DNA from 4 places in the Mesorhizobium sp. CO1-1-8 genome. Region 1 is predicted to be linked to each of the others. Evidence: predicted binding sites of a transcription regulator. Region 1 holds the regulator's gene; each other region holds the start of a gene.
The links. The regulator LexA, encoded in region 1, represses DNA repair genes until DNA is damaged. The targets are predictions, from matches to a motif close to TGTTCNNNNTGTGTTCNG.

Region 1 (5,459 bases):
GCCTTCACATTCGGCCTCGGCGGCCTCGCAATCTTTCCCCTGCGCTTCGGTGCGGCGGCGACGCTGCTGGAGCAGGCCACGCCACCCAACATGATCCATATCATCGAGACCTACAAAGCAACGATCTCCTTCACCGCACCGACTGCCTACCGCGCGATGCTGAAGGCCATGGATGAAGGTGCCGATTTGTCGTCACTGCGCGTTGCCGTTTCGGCCGGCGAAACCTTGCCCGCTCCGGTTTTCGAAGAGTGGACGCAAAAGACCGGCAAGCCGATCCTCGACGGCATCGGCGCCACCGAAATGCTGCACATCTTCATCTCCAACCGCTTTGGCGACATGAAGCCCGCGTCGACCGGCAAGCCGGTGGGCGGCTATGAGGCGCGCATCGTCGATGATGAGATGCGCGAGGTGCCGCGCGGCACGACCGGCAGGCTGGCGGTGCGCGGCCCGACCGGCTGCCGCTACATGGCCGATGACAGGCAGAAGGAATACGTGCGCGACGGCTGGAACATCACCGGCGACACCTTCACGCAGGACGAAGACGGCTTCTTCCATTTCGCCGCGCGCTCCGACGATATGATCGTCAGCGCCGGCTACAACATCGCCGGCCCCGAGGTCGAGGCGGCGTTGCTGTCACATCCCGACGTTGCCGAATGCGCTGTCATCGGCGCAGACGACGCCGAGCGCGGCCAGATCGTCGAGGCGCATGTCGTGCTGGTGCAGGGCGTCGCGCCTGACGCTCTCACCACCAAGCGCCTGCAGGACCACGTCAAAACGACGATCGCCCCTTATAAATATCCACGGTCAATAAAATTCATCGCCGCTCTGCCCAAGACCCAGACCGGCAAGATCCAGCGCTTCCGGCTGCGCACGGAGAAAATCAATTGAGCGATCCCTACAATTCGGCGTCCGAAGGCGCCCAGATGTCGTTCAAGGAGCGCATGTCCTACAGCGACTATCTGCACCTTGAGAAAGTGCTGGAAGCACAGATGCCGCTGTCATCGGCGCATGACGAGATGCTGTTCATCATCCAGCATCAGACCTCCGAGCTCTGGATGAAGCTCGCTCTGCACGAGATTGGCGCCGCGATCCGCTCGATCCGCGCCGACCGGCTCGAGCCGAGCTTCAAGATGCTGTCGCGCGTCGCGCGCATCTTCGAGCAGCTGAACAATGCCTGGGATGTGCTGCGGACGATGACGCCCAGCGAATACACCGAGTTCCGCGACGCGCTCGGCCAGTCCTCGGGTTTCCAGTCCTGGCAGTATCGCGCCATCGAGTTCATGGCCGGCAACCGCAACCTGGCCATGCTCGGGCCGCACAAGCACCGGCCGGACCTGAGCGGAAAGCTGGAAGCCATCCTGGCCGAGCCATCGCTCTACGACGAAGCGCTGCTGCTTCTGGCGCGCAACGGATTCGACATCGGTGCCGATGCCAGGCGCACGGATTGGCGTGAGACGCGAACCGAGAATGAAGAGGTGCTGGTCGCCTGGCAGACCATCTACCGCGATCCGCAGCGCTACTGGATGTTCTACGAACTGGCCGAGAAGCTGGTCGACTTCGAGGATTATTTCCGCCGCTGGCGCTTCAACCACGTCACCACGGTCGAGCGCATCATCGGCCTGAAACGCGGCACCGGCGGCACGTCGGGTGCTTCGTATCTGAAGAAAATGCTCGAGGTCGTGCTGTTCCCGGAGCTGTGGGCGGTCCGCACCCGGCTCTGACATCATCGAAATGAGGACAGGCTCACCGAAGGGACGCTCTGTGGCGGAAAACCCTTCGCTAACAACCGGGGACTGACCGACCATGAGTGGAATTCCTGATCTCGCCGCAATCGAAGCGATGGATGCCACGGATCCGCTGCGGGCCATGCGCGACCGTTTCATTCTGCCGGAGGGGGTGATCTATCTCGACGGCAATTCACTGGGGGCAGCGTCGAATGCCGTTTTCGGCGAGCTGCAGCAGGCGGCGACCCAGGAATGGGCCCAGGATCTTATCCGAGCCTGGAACACGGCGGGATGGTTCGAGATGCCGATCGAACTCGGTGGCCAGATTGGACGCCTGATAGGAGCCGCGGCCGGCCAGACCGTCGTCTGCGACACGACGTCGACCAACATCTACAAGGTGCTGCATGCAGCGCTGGAGATGCGGCCCGGCCGGTTGGCCATCGTCGCCGAGGGTGACAGTTTTCCCACAGACCTTTACATCGCCGAAGGCGTGGCCTCGACCCGGGATGGCGTCCTGCTGCGCCTCGCGGGTATCGACGCGCCGACCATCGAAGAGCTGATCGACGAAAACGTCGCGGTGGTGCTGGTCAACCACGTCAACTACAAATCGGGTGAACTGCGCGACATGGCGGCGCTGACGCGCAAAGCTCATGCGGCCGGAGCGCTGATCGTCTGGGATCTTTGCCACACCGCCGGCGCCCTGCCCGTCGAGCTCGATCACGCAAATGCCGATTTCGCCATCGGCTGCACCTACAAGTACCTCAACGGCGGTCCGGGAGCGCCGGCTTTCATCTATGCCGCGCAGCGCCACCACGGCGATATCACCCAGCCACTTAGCGGCTGGTGGGGCCATGCGCGGCCCTTTGCCTTCGAACGGGGTTATGTCGCCGGCACAGGCATCCGCCGCTTTCTGTGCGGCACGCAGCCGGTCCTGTCGATGCGGGCGCTCAAAGGTGCGCTTGCCATCTGGAACGACGTCGACATGGCGGAACTGCGAAAGAAGAGTGTCGCGCTGACCGAACTGTTCATCCAGCTCGTCGAAGCCAAGTGCGGCGCCTACGGTCTCACGCTGGAGACCACCCGCGACGCGACCAGGCGCGGCAGCCAGGTGTCATTCCTTCACGATCATGGCTATCAAATCATGCGGGCGCTGATCGAGCGCGGGGTGATCGGTGACTTCCGCGCCCCATCAACCATCCGTTTCGGCTTCACGCCCCTCTATGTCGGCTACAAGGATGTGTGGCTGGCGGTTGAGGTGCTGGAAGACATTCTGCGTACGGGCGCATGGAAGGACCAGCGTTTCGCCGTCAAGGAGGCCGTTACCTGACGCACCGATCCCGGCGATCCGCCGTCGCTGCCCTCTCTGCCTGGCAGATGACGGAGAACTGAATTTCCAGCCGCAAATGCCAGCCGAAGTTGGCGTTTTGGCTCCGTTTCGTTCACGGCAAACGAGTGCCCCGAAGGTCGCTATCGTCCCTTGTCGATGTCGATCGACAGGTAATGCCAAGCCTTGCTAGAGGATAAGCCACAGGTCATTAACCATAATAATTTCAATATGAGCAACGCATCGCCGTGGTTGGCGCCCATCGATCGCGACCCGCTGGCAACCGCCAAATAATTTCAGCGGCCTTAACAAATTCATTAAACTTTAAACGGTTGCAGAACACTACTGGAACAGATAGTGTTTGTTCTGGGTTTGTTTTTCGATTCTGGTTTCAGGTAATCTGGGGGCCGCCATGCTGACACGCAAGCAACATGAACTGCTGATGTTCATCCATGAACGCCTGAAAGAGAGCGGCATTCCGCCCTCCTTCGACGAGATGAAGGAGGCACTCGACCTTGCCTCCAAATCCGGGATCCATCGGCTGATCACGGCGCTCGAGGAGCGCGGCTTCATTCGCCGGCTGCCCAATCGGGCACGCGCGCTGGAAGTGCTGCGGTTGCCGGACTCGATCGCGCCCGGCCTCAACGCGGCAAAGAAGTTCTCGCCAAGCGTCATCCAGGGCAGTCTCGGTCAGGGTGGTGCTCTTGGCCGGCAGATCAAGCCGGCGCCTTCGCGGATGCCCTCGCCTGGCAATGACGACGATGCGGTCTCCGCCGTGTCGATACCGGTGATGGGCCGCATCGCCGCCGGCGTGCCGATCGATGCCATCCAGCATCAGACGCATTCGATCTCGGTGCCGCCGGACATGATCATGGGCGGCGCGCACTATGCGCTGGAGGTTAAGGGCGACTCGATGATCGACGCCGGCATCTTCGACGGCGATACCGTCATCATCCGCAATGCCGACACGGCAAGCCCCGGTGAGATCATCGTGGCGCTGGTCGATGAAGAGGAAGCGACGCTGAAGCGGTTCCGCCGCAAGGGCGCCTCGATTGCGCTCGAAGCCGCCAACCCGGCCTATGAAACCCGTATTTTCGGCCCGGACAGGGTCAAGGTGCAAGGCAAGCTCGTTGGCCTGATCCGCCGCTACTGAGGCGGCTGCGGGTTGGCCACTGGCTTCTCGGGTTTCTTGAAGGGTGCCAGCCCCCGCGCCTCGCGAGAGTATTTGCGTTGCGTGTGCCAGGGCCGATATGGGCTGTCCACCGCGAAGCTGATCGTCGCCGGCGTGGTCGCCGATTGGCGATCGAAGAAGATCGCGGCGCTTCCTTTGCGAGCCAGTTGCCGCTTGGTGATGACGAGAACCAGCGGGTTGTGACAGGCGTCATAGGCGGTGGCGTCATTGATGACGATCAACTCGGCGAAGCCGCAGGCTTTCCAGGTGTCCTTGCGGTCCTCGACATAGGCAATGATTGCACCGGACATGTGCCTGGCCACGCAAACGCCTGAGGAGCAATAGAACGGCGATCCCGGCGGTAGCTCAACGGCATCCGCGACGTCGAATTGCCCGTCGCTGTTGTCGAACACCTCCGGAACGACGATGGTTTCTGATGTCAGCGCGCGTTTCCAGTTGTCGACGGTGAATTCGTTCGGCCGTTCCCGGCTGACGGCAAGCTCACCGCCACCGATCGGCAACGCCACCAGCCGGGCGTCTTCCGAGATCAGCACATCCGGCGTGCGCGTATCCGAGACGGTCAGCAGGCCGGCAATCGCGAACGGAAGAGCCGCAAGCCGCAGCCATGTCGTCGTCATCGTCGCAATGACCAGGGCAATCGCCACCAGCAGGACAGACTGCTGCGAAATCAATCCGACCCCATCGACCGGCGAACGCTCGGAAATCCATCCGGACATGGCGATCATCGCCGTCAGGCCCTTGCTCATCACATAGAGAAAGGGTCCATCAGCGCCGAATGGCATTGCCAGCGCGCTGAGCACGGCGAAAGGCATGACAACCAGTGACACGATCGGCATGATGGCCAGGTTGGCGAACAGGCTGAGCGGCGACACCCGCTGAAAATGCCAGATGGCAAACAGCGTCGTGGCGCTTCCGGCGATGATCGAGGTCATGGCAAGGCCGGTTGCCGCCAGCAGGACTTTTCGCGTCAGGAAACCGGGCATGGATCGCTTTGGCGGCGGCGGTCTTGCTTTTCCCGCGCGGTGATCCGACCAGCCGGCATAGGCGCCGACCAGCGCCGCGGTCGCGGCGAACGACATCTGGAAGCTCGGGCCGACAACCTCGTGCGGCGACACCACGATGACGGCGATCGCCGAGATCGCCAGATTGCGCATGGTGAGTGCTGCTCGATCGAACAGCACGGCAATCAGCATCACCGCCAGCATGATAAAGCTGCGCT
Region 2 (5,459 bases), on a different contig from region 1:
GCGGCATGACGGGCGGTTCCAGGTGACGCTGGACAAGCCCTATGACGACACCAATTCGCATGATTTTCGCTCAACACCACGCCTCGCCCGCTGGCCAGGCCACATCACCGTGTTCGAAGGCGCCGTTGGCTACACCTTCGCCGTGCCGGACCCGCTGGCACGGGCCGATGATGCGGCGGCAGGTTCAGGCAGTTTGCGTGCGCCGATGCCGGGGGTGGTCAAGCTGGTGCGCGCGGGAAAGGGAGATGCCGTGATCAAAGGCCAGCCGCTGCTGATCCTGGAGGCGATGAAGATGGAACACACCATCGCCGCGCCGCATGACGGCGTGATCGCCGAGATTGCCACCGAGGGCGCGCAGGTGACCGACGGGACGGTGCTGGTACGGTTCGTCGAGGAACAAGCCGCCTCGACCGCTGCAGCCAGCTGACGGTTCGAAGGTAAACAGGAAAATGGCCGGGACGAACCCGGCCATTTCTCTACGCTATCCGGTCGCCAAGTCGGCGATTACTGCGCGATCGGCGCATATTTGCCGTCATGCCACTGGTTGATGTCGTAGCTGGCATTCTTGAGATCGCCCTTCTCGTCGAAGGTGACATCACCGACAACGGTGCTGATCGGCGTGCCGTTCTTCAGCGCTTCGGCAACCTTGGCCGGGTCATCGCTGCCGGCACGCTTGATGCCTTCGGCGAATGCCTGGATGGTGGCGTATGAGAACAGCGTGAAGCCCTCCGGCACGAAACCGCCGGCCTTGATCTTCTCGACCGCTGCCTTGGCTTCCGGCTTTGCCTGCGGATCCGACGGGAAGACGAACATGGTGCCCTCGCCGGCCGGGCCGGCGACCTGCCAGAACTCCGGCGAGGCGATGGAGTCCGGCATGATCAGTTGGAACTTCAGGTTCTGTTCCGCCGACTGACGCAGGATCAGGCCAGCTTCAGGATGGTAGCCGCCGAAATAGACGACGTCGGCTTTCAAGTCCTTGAGCTTGGTGACGAGAGCCGAATAGTCCTTCTCGCCAGCGTTGATGCCGTCATAGTAGACCTCCTTGAGGCCGCCGGCATTCATCGTTGCTCTGACGGCGTCAGCCACGCCCTGTCCGTAGGCGCTCTTGTCGTGCAGGACGACGACATTCTTGCCGGCAAACTTCTTGGCGATCCATGGGCCGATGAAGGCGCCCTGCGCATCGTCACGCGTATAAAGGCGCATGATCGTCGGCCAGCCGGCCTTGGCGGCCGCGTCGGTCAGCACCGGGTTGGAAGAAGCCGGGCTCATCATCAGCGCGCCGGCTTCGGCATAGACGGCCGAGGCCGGAATGCTCGAACCCGAGCATGCATGGCCGTCGATGAACTTGACGCCATCGGCGACGACGCGGTTGGCAACCGACACGGCCTGCTTGGGATCGCACTGGTCGTCTTCGATATCAAGCTTGATCATCGACCCATTGACGCCGCCAGCGGCGTTGATCGCGTCGGCAGCGGCCTGTGCGCCCTGCTTGAACTGATCGCCGATGGTGGCGAGCTGTCCGGTCATCGGGCCGATCACCGCAAAGGTGATGTCGTCGGCGAATGCGACCGGCGTGCTCATCATCAGGCCGAATATGGCCGCGTTCAAGATACTCAATTTTTTCATGATGGTAGAACTCCTCCACTCACGCGCGGCCGCCCCGGCCGCGCTTCTTCCAGAGAGGCCGGACAATTTCATCCTTCATTGGGCCTGTCTAGGCGCATTGGCGCCGCTCGATTGGGCCTGCAAGACGTCATCCACGCAAAAAGCCACGCCAGCCTTGTTCCGGCTGGTCGTGGCTTTTTTTGCCCGTCGAGCAATCTCCAGGCGCCCCCGCGCCTAAATCCCACTCAGCTTCCCTGCGTCGCGCACGACTGGGCCCTGCGGCCTGCCGCGTTCTCTTTCTTAACACCGTGACCGTCTTGCGCGGCCTTCGTTCCGCCGGGTCTGGCTGTCTGTGCAGTCTTGATCCCGGAGCTTCCCTGTCTTCGATAGACCTGTCTGCGATTGGCAGATTTCAGTGCATGGTCATCCATTCGCGGGCTTCGCGCAGCGCCTTGGCGATCTCGACCTTCGACATTGCGGCCGACAGTTCGGAGCGCAGTTCCGCGGCGCGGGCCGAGCCCTTGATGGCGGCGATGTTGAACCATTTGTGGGCGGCAACGACATCGGTCTCGCAGTCGCGGCCGGTCGCATACATCATGCCCAGTTCGAAAAGGATGTCGGCCTGGGCAGTTGCCCCCATGGCGCCAAAACCTGCTTCAAGCATTTCAAAACGTGCCATTTCAATCCCCTGTTTCCGGCCCCTGTCAGGCTCCCGAGAGCTGCCTTCTTTCGTGCTTGCCGGCTGCTCTTACGATGCTTTCGAGAATGCCGTGCAGGCTTGAATCCGTCGTTAAATGGCGTGCTTAATTTGAGGAAAACAAAGCTAAAACAAGAGGTAAACGCGAAAATTCATTAAGGATACAAAGCCAGCAATTCAGCCTGCTTGCGTCAAATTTGACGAAAATTTTCTGACGCCAAGTCAAGACTTCGCTAACCACGGGAGACAAAGGCGATGCGCCGATCGTTTCATTTCCTTGGCCAGCAGTCGCATTCGGGACCCTTCAAAACACGAAAGTCTTCCGTTGCGGCACCGCTTTTGTTTTGCCGGGAGCTGGATTAGCTTACGTTTGCGTAAGCGGCAGACCGGCGAGGCGGGGCGTCCGGCCGGACATCCAAAGGGAGGAAGACATGTCTCGAAAAGTGAGCCTGGCCCTTGCGGCCACATTGATCATGGCCGGTGCGGCCTGGGCCGATCCGATCGAGGGCAATTGGAAGACGCAGGCCGGGGATACCGCGGCCATCGCCGGCGGCGGCTCGTTTTCCATCACGCTCAAGTCCGGCAAATATGCCGGCAAGACCATCGGCTCGCTCAAGCCGACAGGCGACAACAAATATGCCGGCAACATCACCGATCCGGCAAACGACAAGACCTATTCGGGCAAGGCGACATTGTCGGGCACCTCTCTCAAGATGAGCGGCTGCGTGCTCGGCGGACTGATCTGCAAGAGCCAGACCTGGCACAAGCTCTGATCGAGCGCATCCTTGCGACATGAGGACGGGGCCCGACGGGCCCCGTTTTCGTTTTGCCGACACATCCTGCAGCGGTGATGCTCGATACCCGTCGGCGGCTATCCAAACCGACGCCGGTGCCGTCGAAACCCCGTCAATCATCTTGAACCGCAGATGAACGCCGGCATCAGAGCCGGTTCAGTTGCATCAGGGCATTCTCCGGCGTGTTGAAGGAGACCGACCCAATGCTTGCTCGCCGCTTCACCATCGTCTGCCTGCTGGTGAGCCTGTTTGGAATGTTCTTCGCCATCCTCGTCGCCGAAGCGGGCCGTCCGGCCCGCGCCTGGGACGAAGCCAGTTCCAGAACCTGCCGCCTCGCCTGCCCCACCCATCTCCGCAACTGAACAAAGAAACCAAGACCTCGAAAAGAAAAGCTGAAACACCATGAACCGCATCGCCGCCAACGCTCTCAAGACCCTTCGGCTTCTGCCGCGGGCGGCGCTTATCCTGACGGTTCTGGCCGCTCCGGTTCTGGCCGTGCCGATGATGCGCGCCGATACCGGCTCGACGATCGACGCACCAGCCCTGAAGAAGTCCGGCGTCGGCTTCGTGCTCCTGGTCAGCCTGCAGCGCGGTTGAAGAAAAACGGCGCTTTGGCCGCCTTCGGTCGCGACACCCCTCCCAAGTGCCGATCCAAGTCTCTATATTGAGCCATGGAAAAGCGAATCTACCCACAAGCCATCGAATCTGTCGTCATGCCGGAACCTTTTGGCCGGCAAATCTTTGATAGCGCCGAAAAGGCAGTCAAGGCACTGCAGGCGCTTTACGATCGCAACACCAAGTTCCTGCGCGACTCCTTCGCAGAGCTGGCGGCAGCAGGCGGTGACAATGGCAAGCGCTACCGGGCCTTCTATCCGGAGATCGGTGTCACCACCAACTCATTCACCCAGATCGACTCGCGCCAAGCCTATGGCCACATGCCGACGCCTGGGCATTTTTCCACCACCATCACCCAGCCGGGCCTGTTCGAAAGCTACCTAGTCGAGCAGTTGCGCCTGATCATGCGCAATCATGGGGTTGCGGTCACGGTGTCGGAATCGACCACACCCATCCCGCTGCATTTCGCGTTCCTTGAAGGCACCCATGTCGACGGCGCGACGGCAGAGCGCATCAAGCGGCCGATCCGCGACCTGTTCGACGTGCCGGATCTCGACGGCACCGACGACCAGATCGCCAACGGCACCTTCGAAGTCGGCTTCGGCGAGCCGAGGCCTCTGGCGCCCTTCACGGCGCAGCGCATCGACTATTCGCTGCACCGGCTGTCGCACTATACGGCGACCACGCCGCAGCATTTCCAGAACTTCGTGCTGTTCACCAACTATCAGTTCTACATCGACGAATTCGTCGCCCGCGCCCGCGACCTGATGGCCAATGGCGGCGGCGGATACACGGAGTTCGTCGAGCCGGGCAATGTCATCACCAAGGGCGGGCAAAGCGCGCCTAGTGAAGGCGTCGCGGTCCCGCGCCTACCGCAGATGCCGGCCTATCACCTGAAGAAATCGGGGCATGGCGGCATCACCATGGTCAATATCGGCGTCGGACCTTCCAACGCCAAGACGATCACCGACCATATCGCGGTGCTGAGGCCGCATGCCTGGGTGATGCTCGGCCACTGCGCCGGCCTGCGCAACACCCAGGCGCTTGGCGACTATGTGCTGGCGCATGCGTATGTGCGCGAGGACCACGTGCTGGACGACGATCTTCCGGTCTGGGTGCCGATCCCGCCGCTGGCCGAGATTCAGGTGGCGTTGCAGGAAGCCGTCGCCGAAGTCACCGGCCTTACCGGCTACGACCTGAAACGCATCATGCGCACCGGCACCGTCGCCACCATCGACAATCGCAACTGGGAACTGCGCGACCAGCGTGGGCCGGTACAGCGTCTGTCGCAATCTCGCGCCATCGCACTCGACATGGAATCGGCGACCATCGCCGCCAATGGCTTCCGCTTCCGCGTTCCCTACGGCACGCTGCTGTGCGTTTCGGACAAACCACTGCATGGCGAACTGAAGCTGCCCGGCATGGCGACCGAATTCTACAAGCGCCAGGTGGCGCAGCACCTGACCATCGGCATCAGGGCGATGGAGAAGCTTGCGGAAATGCCGATGGAGCGGCTGCATTCGCGCAAGCTCAGAAGTTTTTCGGAGACGGCGTTCCAGTAGGCGGGTTCCACGCATCGCGTAGGCATTTCTCATCTTGATTGGGCCGCATTTCTGCCGATAAGCAGGCGGCATGGAGAGAACAAGCTTCGGGACAATGCTGATTTCGGTTGCATTCCTGGCAATGCTGGCCTGTTCGATCGCGCTGGTGGCCGGGTTTTTCGGAACACTGCATCCGGCTTTCGATTC
Region 3 (5,459 bases), on a different contig from region 1:
TCGATGAGCTGCAATTCATGCCTGAGCGTGGCGGCAACCTTGTCGGGCACACCTTCGGGAAACCGCTCCGTCGCGCCTTCCCAAGTCAGCTTCTCCAGGGCTTGCTGCGGCGTCAGGCCCGGCAGCATGCGCTCCTCGGGATATTGAAAGGCGAGCTCGTCCAGTGAAAACCGGCAGCGCTCGGCGATTTCAACCGTCCGAGCGATCGCTTCGGGATAGCGGCCGAAAAGACGAGCCATCTCGTCAGGCAGCTTCAGGTAGCGGTCGGCATGCCGCTCGCGCCGAAACCCGGCACCATCGATCGAAACATTGTGGCGGATGCAGGTGACGACGTCCTGCAAGATGCGCCGTGACGGTTCATGGAAGAGCACATCGTTGGTAACAACCGTCGGCACGCCGGCCTGTCCAGCAAGGTTGGACAGTTCGTGCAGCCGCAGCGCGTCATTTGGACGGCGAAACAAGGTCAGCGCCATATAGGCGCGATCGCCAAATGCCTGGTGTAGCCGCCGCAGCCAGAGCGAGCATGTGTCATCAGCCTGATCCGGAATGAACACGCCAACAAGGCCTTCGCCATAGGCGACAAGGTCTGCCCAATGCAACACGCATCTCGCCTTGCCGCCACGCTTCTTGCCCAGCGACAGCAAGCGGCAAAGCCGCGAATAGGCCGCGCGATCGGTTGGATAGACCAGGATGGAAATCTTTTCCGCCAGATCAAGCCGGCAGCCGACGATCAGCCTGACGCCGGTTGCCTTTGCAGCCTCGTGAGCCCGCACAACGCCAGCCAGGCTGTTGCGATCACAGATGGCAAGCGCCGGCAGGGCCATGATTGCGGCCTGCGCAAACAATTCCTCGCAGGAGCTGGCGCCGCGCAGGAAGGAAAAATGCGAGGTGCACTGCAGTTCAATATAAGACGCAGTCATCCGAAGATGCCATGCAGGAACCAGCGATGCGAACCGGTCGCGGCATCCTCGCCATCGCCGGCGCGATAGATCCAGAACCGCTCGCCGGCTTCGTCCTCGACCTGAAAATAGTCGCGCACGGCGGCAAGCTCGGCATCACGCTTCCACCATTCGCCAAAGATCCGCTCGGGGCCATCGGCGCGCTTGACCCGTCGGCGGATGCCTCTCCAGGTAAAGCTGGCCGGCGGATGATCCGGCAGCAACGCTATCGCCTCGATGGGCTCCGGCACGGCAAACAGACGAGCCGGCCGCGGCCAATGATCTTGCCATGCCTGGCCGTTTTCGGCCGACGCCGGCGCCACGCGCCGGAACGATCGCTCGGGCACGTCGCTTGCCACCGGGGTAAACCGATAGAGCTTCTCCTCACCGACACGATTGCCGAGGATGTCGATCAGATCCGAGATGTCGGCCTCCCGATGCTCGATAAGTGAGGAAATGGTCTGCGTGGGAGTCAGCGGTTCAGCCAGAGGCGCGGACAAGCACATCAACTCGATACCAAAGCCCGGATCGACCGTCTCGATCTTGTCACAGATGAGACGCGTCAGCCGCTTGACATCGCGGACAGGCAAGGCCGTGCCGACGCGGATGGCTTCGGCGCGGTTGTCGACGCGGTAAAGCAGCAGGTCGAGCCGCCGGGCGCCGAGGCCTCTGGTCTCCAATTCGGCACACAACGCCTGAACAAGCTTGCCGACATAATGCGCGATCGTCTCGGCCGCACTGATGGGCTCGCCAAAGGCTCGTTTCACCTCGAGCAGGTCGAATGTCCGCACCGGCTCTATCGGTTCAGCAAGGCGTCCAGCAGCCTGATCAAGGCGGCGGCAGAGTTCCGGCCCGAAGCGCAGCGTGAGTGGCGCGCGCGGCTGCTTGAGAAGCTCGCCTACCCTGTCGAAGCCCAAAATCCTCAGACCACTGACGATCGCATCGGGCAACCGCAGTGCCGCGATGGGCAGAGGACCAATGGCGTCGACGGTTGCGTTGACGGCGACCACGCTGACGGTCTGCTTGACGTACCGCGCCACCGCATGAGCAGCACCCCAGCTATCGGCAATCGCTGACCGCGCCGAGAAGCCAACCTGGCTGAGACGCTCGACCATATCGGCCAGCATCAACTGTTCGCCGCCATGAAGGTGATCGGCGCCCGTGGTCTCCATGACCAATCCGTCCGGAGTATCCACAGCGGCGATCGGCGCATAGCGTCTCAACGCCCATAGCGCCAGCCGCTCCAATGCCTCCGCGTCAGCATCGGGCTCGGCGTCCATAACCACCAGGCCCTGCACGAGGGCCTGTGCCTTCGTCGCGGGCATTCCGACGCGTAAGCCCGCTTCTATCGCCGCGCGATCCACCGCAGTCACCAGGCGACGATTACCATGCCGCCCGACCAGCACCAAAGGCTTATCCGCTGGCGGCGAGACGTCGCCCAATTTCCTTCTGAGCCGGTCGGTCGGCCAGTTTGGAAGGAAGAGCGAGACGACCCTTTGCATCACAAGCCTCCACTTCGATATCGAGTGTTTCCCCTCCACGAGACCGGATCAGTTCAAGTTGCCATCGCGCCCGGCCAACGCCGGGCACAGGCAGCGGTCGCGACGGCAGCACGGAAACCCGCCAGCGGGTGACAGACGCCGTCGGCTGCCCGAAATCGGCGGCTTCGGTCTGGCGGCGCCAGCGGCGGATGGCGATGCCCATTGCGCCGGAGCCTTCCGATGCCAGTTGCAACCGGCGCGAGGCAGTCATGGACAGGCGCGCCACTTCCGCGACCACAGCTCCAAGCCCGACATGCCGCAGACCTTCCTCGAAGCAGGCGAGCAAGGATTTGTCGTCACCGGCTTCAACATAGATCACCCGGTCGGGATGCAGTCCGACCTGGGCGATTGCCGGCGCAAACAGATCCTGGCGCGTCACGCACCACAGCACCTTGCCTTGCGTCCTGGCTGCAATCCCGGCTGCAAAAAGCGACGCTGCGGCGCCATCGATCGCTCCATTGCCGCCGCCGGCAACTTCATGAAGTGCGCCAAGCGCCACACCCCGGCCTGGCAGATGACTGTCGATAGGGGGGATACCGAATGGGAGCACCGCTCTTTTGCGCGCATTACCGCCTTCGAGACGCGAAATGCGATCTCGCAGATCGGAAATAGCAGCGTTTGACCTCGATGCACTCATCTGTCCCTGAACGCGATATGATGGCGGGATGTTCCCCATTTGTTCCCTTCTTGCTGAAGAGTCAATGGCGTAGCGAGGTGGCGCTGCGGAAGAAATGTTGTCGCGACCGCCCCGTGGCACCGGCAGAACCGTCTGCCAACAGGATGAGGCGTCGAAGGCCACCTGTCCTGTTGGATGTTCGCGCCGGCGGCTGGCGGCGCCCAAAAGAAAAACGGCGTATAAACCGCAGTCCTGCGCGCGTCGGCAATTGGGGACATCGTCGCGCGCTGGACGGGAGGAAATTCGCCCCCGCCGCGGGCGGTTAACAGGACAGCCGTAGGAGCGTCAGCATAGCGCCGGCCGCAGGACGGGACGCGGGACCGACTGTCCCCGTCCGAGGTGGTCCGCGTGGTTTGCCTTAGGAGGGAAGCCGACCGGCGAGATCGCGCGCAATTCGGGTTCTCGACAGCCCGGCCGTTGGTCCGCAACAGTGCGATGGGGTTGGCCACGGCGAGTGGCTTGGGAAAATCGATCAGTTCTTGCCCCGTCGGGCCCTGAAATAACCAACATATTCCTGCCGCTACAAGAGGGATGACTTTTGTGTTCTCATTTTGTTCACCGATGGCAGGGGCGATTATATCGTTGACAAACCTAGCACCAAAATAGGAATATAATCAGGACAGGCCGGCACTCTCACGAAAGCGCACAAAAACCAGTCCTCAACCTTAGGGAACGGCACCGCCGCCCGTCGGTCATTCGTTAATAAACCCTTAATTCTCAAATAGTTAACCGCAACCTGCAACTCTGTTGTCGGGGACAAAAGCTATGAACGAGCTTCACTTCGGCGATAACCTTGATGTGCTGCGGGCAATGCCAGCAGAGTCAGTGGATTTGATCTACCTAGACCCGCCATTTAATTCGAACGCCAATTACAATGTTCTTTATGGGACGAAGCGGGGTGGCCCTTCGCAAGCTCAATCGCACGCATTTGAAGACACATGGAAATGGGGACGCGATGCACAGCGGGCAATTGACGAAACGGCGGAGAGACACCTTGAAGCCGGCTCTTTGTTAGATGCGTTCCAAAAGGTTTTTGGAAACAGCAACATGATGGCGTATCTGGCCATGATGACTGTTCGATTGATTGAGATGCGTCGCGTGCTGAATTCGAAAGGTTCGCTCTATTTGCATTGCGACCCGACAGCGAGCCACTACCTGAAACTGATCCTAGATGCGATTTTTGGACCGGATCGGTTCCAGAACGAAATTATCTGGAAAAGACACAGCGCGCATAACAGCGCGAAGCGCTACGGCCCGGTTCATGACGTGCTATTTTTTTATACCAAGAGCAACGTGTTTACCTGGACGAATCCACGAACCGACTACGCCGAAGACTACTTAGACAAATATTACAAATATCAGGATGGCGACGGTCGCCTGTATTGGCGCAACAGCCTAACTGCCGCAGGCACCCGACAGGGTTCATCCGGTCAGGCTTGGCGCGGTTATGACCCGGCGGTCAAGGGTGCGCACTGGAAGTTTACCACCGACAATCTTGAGGCCCTTGACGCTGCTGGCAAGCTCTATTGGCCGCCCGGCGGCGGCTGGCCGCAGATCAAGAGATATCGGGACGAATTGAAGGGGTTGGTAGTAAGCGACATTTGGGATGACATCGACAAGATCAACCCAGCCGGGAACGAACGTCTAGGCTACTCAACGCAAAAGCCGCTCGCGTTGCTGGAACGGATAATCCTTGCATCGTCCAATAAGGGTGACGTTGTCCTCGATCCATTTTGCGGGTGCGGAACAGCCGTTGAGGCCTCGCAAAACTTAGGGCGCAACTGGATTGGGATAGATGTTACTTATTTAGCGATCCACGTTATCGAAGGGCGCTTGGTCAAAGCCTTCGGCCCATCAATTAAGGACAGCTACAAAATCTTTGGGCGCCCAAGGGACGCAAACGACGCGAGGGCCCTTGCCGGACGGGACTGGTTGGAATTTCAGAAGTGGGCAGTTTTTACGCTTGGCGGCATTCCAAAGGATCGTCCCGGCGCAGACGGCGGAATTGACGGCATCATACGGTATCACCGCGTTGGCATTGAACAGCCAAATCGAGCCGTTGTTTCCGTGAAGGGCGGGCTGCATGTCGGGGTCGATGCTATCCACAAACTCAAGTCGGTCGTGCAGCGCGAAGGCGCAGAGATTGGCGTTCTGGTATGCCTGGATAGTCCAACCCCGGCTATGGTCAAAGAAGCCGCCTCAGAGCGAGATGTTGGTCCACCTTCTAGGCGCGTTGCGAAACTGCAAATCCTTACCGTTGATATGCTCTTCCAAGCAAATCCAGTAGATTTGCCCGGCATGATC
Region 4 (5,459 bases), on a different contig from region 1:
TGCCGCCGGCGAGCCCCAGCGCTGCCCTCGTCTGGTAGAAATGCGCAATCTCTTCCGGCTCGTGCAGGGTCAGCGGCGCGCGGAACGGCGATTGCCTGGACCAGAAGGCCGGCATCGTCTCGCAGCCATGGCCGATCACCGGCACGCCGCGCGTCTCCAGCACCTCCAGCGTCTTTTCGATGTCGAGGATCGCCTTGGCGCCGGCCGAGACGACGATGACCGGGGTACGCGCCAGCTCGTCGAGATCGGCGGAAATGTCAAAGCTCTTTTCCGCACCCTTGTGCACGCCGCCGATACCGCCGGTGGCGAACACTTTTATGCCGACCATATGCGCCGCGATCATCGTGGCGGCGACCGTGGTGCCACCGGTGCGCCCTTGCGCCACGGCAAAACCGAGATCGGCGCGCGACAGTTTCATGGCGTCGCCCGTCATCGCCAGCGATTCGCGCTCGCCGTCCGAAAGCCCGATCTTGATGCGGCCGCCAACCACGGCGATCGTCGCCGGCACGGCGCCGCCATCGGTGATGATCTTTTCGACATCGGCCGCCATGGCGCCATTGTCCGGGTAGGGCATGCCATGGGTGATGATGGTGCTTTCCAGCGCCACCACCGGCCGGCCGGCCGCCAGAGCCTGCGCCACCGGCGCGTGGATGTCGATGAAGGGGCGGGCGGTCTCAGGGGTCATCAGGGTCTCCAATCCGGAATGCGGAGCGTCTGTCGGGACATCAGGCAACATCGCGGCACTATGAATTTGCCGGTCTCATGCCATTTCCCTGGCATCCGGCACAAGAGCCAGCGCTTCCGCGAAGCTCGCCGCGGTAAACTCCGGAACGGCGTTGGCGCTTTCGATGGCAAGCGTCGCCCCGGCAATGCCTTCGCGCAGAGCTGCCCGCAGCGGCAGTCCGTGCAGCAGGGCAGCGACCGTTGCGCCCGCCAGCGCATCGCCGGCGCCGGTGACGTCAGCGACCTTTCTTGGCGGCGGCGGCAGGATCGAGAAGGCGCCGGCGTCATCGAAGCCCAGCATGGGCCCGCCGCCCGCCGTCACCACGCCGCTGACGAGGCCGCTGCATCGCAACCCATCGACGACCTCGCGCTCCGTGGCATTCGCGGCGACGCCGGCCAGCACCATGGCCTCGCGCCGGTTCATGAACACCAGCGAGAGCTCCTTCAGCACCGGTATCAGCCGCGTTACCTTGGCCGGGGAAATGGCAATGGCGAAAACCGGCTTGCCCGCGGCGAGCGTGACCATCCGTTCCAGCGCCGAAGAGGGCAGGTTGGCGTCGCACAGGATCGCGTCGGCGGCGGCGATCACCTCCCGCACCTTGGAGCGCCTGATCTGCTTGGGAAACGCCAAATCATAGAGCGCCATGTCGGCAAAGCCGACGATCAGTTCGCCCTCGCTGTCGATCAGTGCCGTGTAGCTCGGCGTCGTGCGGTCGAGGAAGACCGCCGACAGGTCGGCAATGCCAGCCTCGGCAATGGCTCGCGAAACGGTGTCGGCAGCCGCATCGCCGCCGCGAACCGACATGAGCGACGCGGAGACGCCGCGCCGCACGGCACTGCGCAAAGCGTTGAAGACGCCGCCGCCGACATCCTCGCGCATTGTGCCCGGATTGGAGGCGGCGGGCACGTAAGCGCCGGACACCTGGCCGCGCCGATCGATATGGGCGCCGCCTACGGCCAGTACTTTCGCGGATTTCAGCATGCCGGCGATATGACCTTTGTTATTCCAGCCGCACAAGCGCTAGGCTGTGCGACGGAGCTTCGCATGCGAGGCGGCGATTCGGCAGGTCGAAACAACCGAGCCGTCTGGCCCAACGTAGTGCAATCCTGATCGAATCCCTTGGACAAAAAAAGAACAAATCCGGATATTGTTTGTTTTTCAGATATTTGATCCCTCTTGCCAAATGAGAACAAAAAAGGTACAAATAGGCAGGGATTACGGATTGTCCGGCCTTCATTGACGACCAAGGGGTGATGTATCATGGCTCAGAATTCTTTGCGGCTGGTAGAGGACAAGGCAGTGGACAAATCAAAGGCTCTGGATGCGGCGCTGTCGCAGATCGAGCGGGCTTTCGGCAAGGGCTCGATCATGCGGCTCGGCGCGAACGAGCAGGTCGTCGAGATCGAAACGGTGCCGACCGGCTCGCTTGGCCTCGACATCGCGCTTGGCGTCGGTGGCCTGCCGCGCGGCCGCATCATCGAGATCTACGGGCCGGAAAGCTCGGGCAAGACGACGCTTGCCCTGCACACCGTGGCCGAAGCCCAGAAGAAGGGCGGCATCTGCGCTTTCGTCGATGCCGAGCACGCGCTTGATCCGGTCTATGCCCGCAAGCTTGGCGTCGATCTCGAAAACCTGCTGATCTCGCAGCCCGACACTGGTGAGCAGGCGCTGGAAATCTGCGACACGCTGGTGCGCTCCGGCGCCATCGACGTGCTGGTGGTCGATTCGGTCGCGGCGCTGACGCCCCGTGCCGAAATCGAAGGCGAGATGGGCGATTCTCTGCCGGGCCTGCAGGCCCGCCTGATGAGCCAGGCGTTGCGCAAGCTGACCGCCTCGATCTCGCGCTCCAACACCATGGTCATCTTCATCAACCAGATCCGCATGAAGATCGGCGTCATGTTCGGTTCGCCCGAGACGACGACCGGCGGCAACGCGCTGAAATTCTACGCATCGGTGCGCCTCGACATCCGCCGCATCGGCTCGGTCAAGGACCGCGACGAGGTCGTCGGCAACCAGACCCGCGTCAAGGTGGTCAAGAACAAGCTGGCCCCGCCCTTCAAGGTGGTCGAGTTCGACATCATGTACGGTGAAGGCGTGTCCAAGACCGGCGAACTGGTCGATCTCGGCGTCAAGGCCGGCGTGGTCGAGAAGTCGGGTGCCTGGTTCTCCTACAATTCGCAGCGTCTCGGTCAGGGCCGCGAGAATGCAAAACTGTTCCTGCGCGACAATCCCGACACCGCACGCGAGATCGAGCTGGCGCTCAGGCAGAATGCCGGGCTGATCGCCGAGAAATTCCTGGAGAATGGTGGTCCCGAGCGCGGTGAAAGCGACGACGGTTTCGAGGAAGAATCCGGCGCGATGTGACAGCTCGATGTCGGCCGGAGTTCGGCCATAATCGCGTTCTATTATCTCAGGCTTAAGTAATTGAGTTCCGCGTTATTGCGTTTTGAAACCGCCGGCCCAGTGCCGGCGGTTTTGCATTTTGGCGCCGAAACCAGGCCGGTTCGAACGGCCGGCAAAGGCCGTGGATTGGACCAATTCCGTGTTTCTGGACAGGGTGAAGCGCGGCGGCTAAAAGGCCAAGTCTTAATCTTCTAAAACGCAGAGCCCATTTCCGCCGGTTCGCCGGCGGCTCTTCCGAAAAGGCAGCATTCATGAGTGGCGTGAACGAAATCCGGTCGACATTTCTCGACTACTTCCGCAAGGAGGGTCACGAGATCGTCGCGTCGAGCCCGCTGGTGCCGCGCAACGATCCGACGCTGATGTTCACCAACGCCGGCATGGTGCAGTTCAAGAACGTCTTCACCGGTTTGGAAAAGCGGCCCTATTCGCGCGCTTCGACCGCCCAGAAGAGCGTGCGCGCCGGCGGCAAGCACAACGACCTCGACAATGTAGGCTACACCGCGCGCCATCTGACCTTCTTCGAGATGCTCGGCAATTTCTCCTTTGGCGACTACTTCAAGGAGCGCGCCATCGAGCTCGCCTGGAACCTGATCACCAGGGAATTCGGGCTGAACAAGGACAAGCTGCTGGTCACCGTCTATCACACGGACGACGAGGCGGCCGGGTTCTGGAAGAAGATCGCCGGTTTTCCCGACGACCGCATCATTCGCATCGCGACATCGGACAATTTCTGGGCGATGGGCGATACCGGCCCGTGCGGTCCGTGCTCGGAGATTTTCATCGACCGCGGCGAGCACATCTGGGGCGGCCCTCCCGGCAGCCCGGAGGAGGATGGCGACCGTTTCCTGGAATTCTGGAACCTGGTGTTCATGCAGTATGAACAGGTGACAAAGGAGGAGCGCATCGACCTGCCACGCCCCTCGATCGACACCGGCATGGGCCTGGAGCGCATGGCGTCCATCCTGCAAGGGGTGGAAAGCGTCTTCGAGACTGATCTGTTCCGTCACCTGATCGACGCGGCCTCGTCCGCGATCGGCCATGGCCCCGACAAGGAGACGGTCGCGTCCTACCGGGTCATTGCCGATCATCTGCGCTCGTCCTCCTTCCTGGTCGCCGATGGCGTGCTGCCCTCGAACGAAGGCCGTGGCTATGTTTTGCGCCGCATCATGCGCCGCGCCATGCGTCATGCGCAGTTGCTCGGTGCCAACGAACCGCTGATGTGGAAGTTGGTGCCGGCGCTGGTGCGCGAAATGGGCCAGGCCTATCCGGAGCTGCTGCGCGGCGAACAGTTGATCACCGAGACGCTGAAGCTCGAGGAAACGCGTTTCCGCAAGACGCTGGTGCGCGGCCTCGGTCTGCTCTCGGAGGCGACCGAAACGCTGCATGCCGGCGACATGCTGGACGGCGAGACGGCCTTCAAGCTCTACGACACCTATGGCTTCCCGCTCGACCTGACGCAGGACGCACTGCGCCAGCGCAGCATTTCGGTCGATCTTGCCGGCTTCACCAACGCGATGGAGCAGCAGAAGGCCGAGGCGCGCAAGCACTGGGCAGGCTCCGGCGACGCGGCCACCGAGACCATCTGGTTCTCCGTGCGCGAGAAGGCCGGCGCCACCGAGTTCCTCGGCTATGAGACTGAAGCTGCCGAAGGCATCATCCAGGCGCTTGTCCGGGATGGCAAGGCTGTCGACAGCGCCGGCAAGGGCGACGCGGTGGCGATCGTCGTCAACCAGACGCCGTTCTATGCCGAGTCCGGCGGCCAGATGGGCGACACCGGTATCATTTCAGGCGAAGGTTTCTCGATCGAGATCTCGGATACGCAGAAGAAGGCCGATGGGCTGATCGTCCACATCGGCAAGATGGCCAGCGGCACGGTCAAGACAGGCGCTGCCGTCGAGCTGAAGGTTGACCATGCCAGACGCTCCAGGCTGCGCGCCAACCATTCCGCGACGCACCTGATCCATGAGGCGCTGCGCGAGGTGCTGGGCAGCCATGTCGCGCAGAAGGGCTCGCTGGTGGCTCCCGAGCGCCTGCGCTTCGACATCTCGCACAACAAGCCCATTTCACCGGAGGATCTCGAAGAGGTCGAGCGCATGGCCAACGAGATCGTCGTCCAGAACAGCCCGGTATCCACGCGGCTGATGTCGGTCGACGATGCTATCGCCGAAGGCGCCATGGCGCTGTTCGGCGAGAAGTATGGTGACGAAGTGCGCGTCGTGTCGATGGGCACGGGCGTGCATGGCGCGAAGGCCAACCGGCCCTATTCGGTCGAGCTCTGCGGCGGCACCCATGTCAGGGCGACCGGCGATATCGGTCTGGTGCGTGTCGTCTC

Region 2: a site for LexA is predicted at 2,419-2,436, ahead of LB558_RS06385 (sel1 repeat family protein). Genes of this name have one in related genera too.
Region 3: a site for LexA is predicted at 3,146-3,163, ahead of LB558_RS22025 (ImuA family protein). Genes of this name have one in related genera too.
Region 4: a site for LexA is predicted at 1,910-1,927, ahead of recA (recombinase RecA). Genes of this name have one in related genera too.

The regions. Positions count from the first base shown of each region.
Region 1 covers NZ_JAIUGZ010000010.1:174,752-180,210, reverse strand. The annotation lists gene LB558_RS20650 (AMP-binding protein) at 1-888, shown strand, start outside; gene kynA (tryptophan 2,3-dioxygenase) at 885-1,721, shown strand; gene kynU (kynureninase) at 1,804-3,051, shown strand; gene lexA (transcriptional repressor LexA) at 3,461-4,201, shown strand; gene LB558_RS20630 (ComEC/Rec2 family competence protein) at 4,195-5,459, opposite strand, start outside.
Region 2 covers NZ_JAIUGZ010000002.1:638,049-643,507, reverse strand. The annotation lists gene LB558_RS06395 (acetyl/propionyl/methylcrotonyl-CoA carboxylase subunit alpha) at 1-427, shown strand, start outside; gene LB558_RS06390 (ABC transporter substrate-binding protein) at 505-1,626, opposite strand; gene LB558_RS06385 (sel1 repeat family protein) at 2,018-2,284, opposite strand; gene LB558_RS06380 (DUF2147 domain-containing protein) at 2,734-3,075, shown strand; gene LB558_RS06375 (hypothetical protein) at 3,300-3,458, shown strand; gene LB558_RS06370 (hypothetical protein) at 3,499-3,693, shown strand; gene LB558_RS06365 (AMP nucleosidase) at 3,810-5,273, shown strand; gene LB558_RS06360 (endonuclease/exonuclease/phosphatase family protein) at 5,344-5,459, shown strand, end outside.
Region 3 covers NZ_JAIUGZ010000011.1:227,618-233,076, reverse strand. The annotation lists gene LB558_RS22035 (error-prone DNA polymerase) at 1-920, opposite strand, end outside; gene LB558_RS22030 (DUF6504 family protein) at 917-2,440, opposite strand; gene LB558_RS22025 (ImuA family protein) at 2,352-3,116, opposite strand; gene LB558_RS22020 (DNA methyltransferase) at 3,921-5,459, shown strand, end outside.
Region 4 covers NZ_JAIUGZ010000001.1:244,740-250,198, reverse strand. The annotation lists gene LB558_RS01275 (pseudouridine-5'-phosphate glycosidase) at 1-685, opposite strand, end outside; gene LB558_RS01270 (carbohydrate kinase family protein) at 761-1,705, opposite strand; gene recA (recombinase RecA) at 1,985-3,088, shown strand; gene alaS (alanine--tRNA ligase) at 3,379-5,459, shown strand, end outside.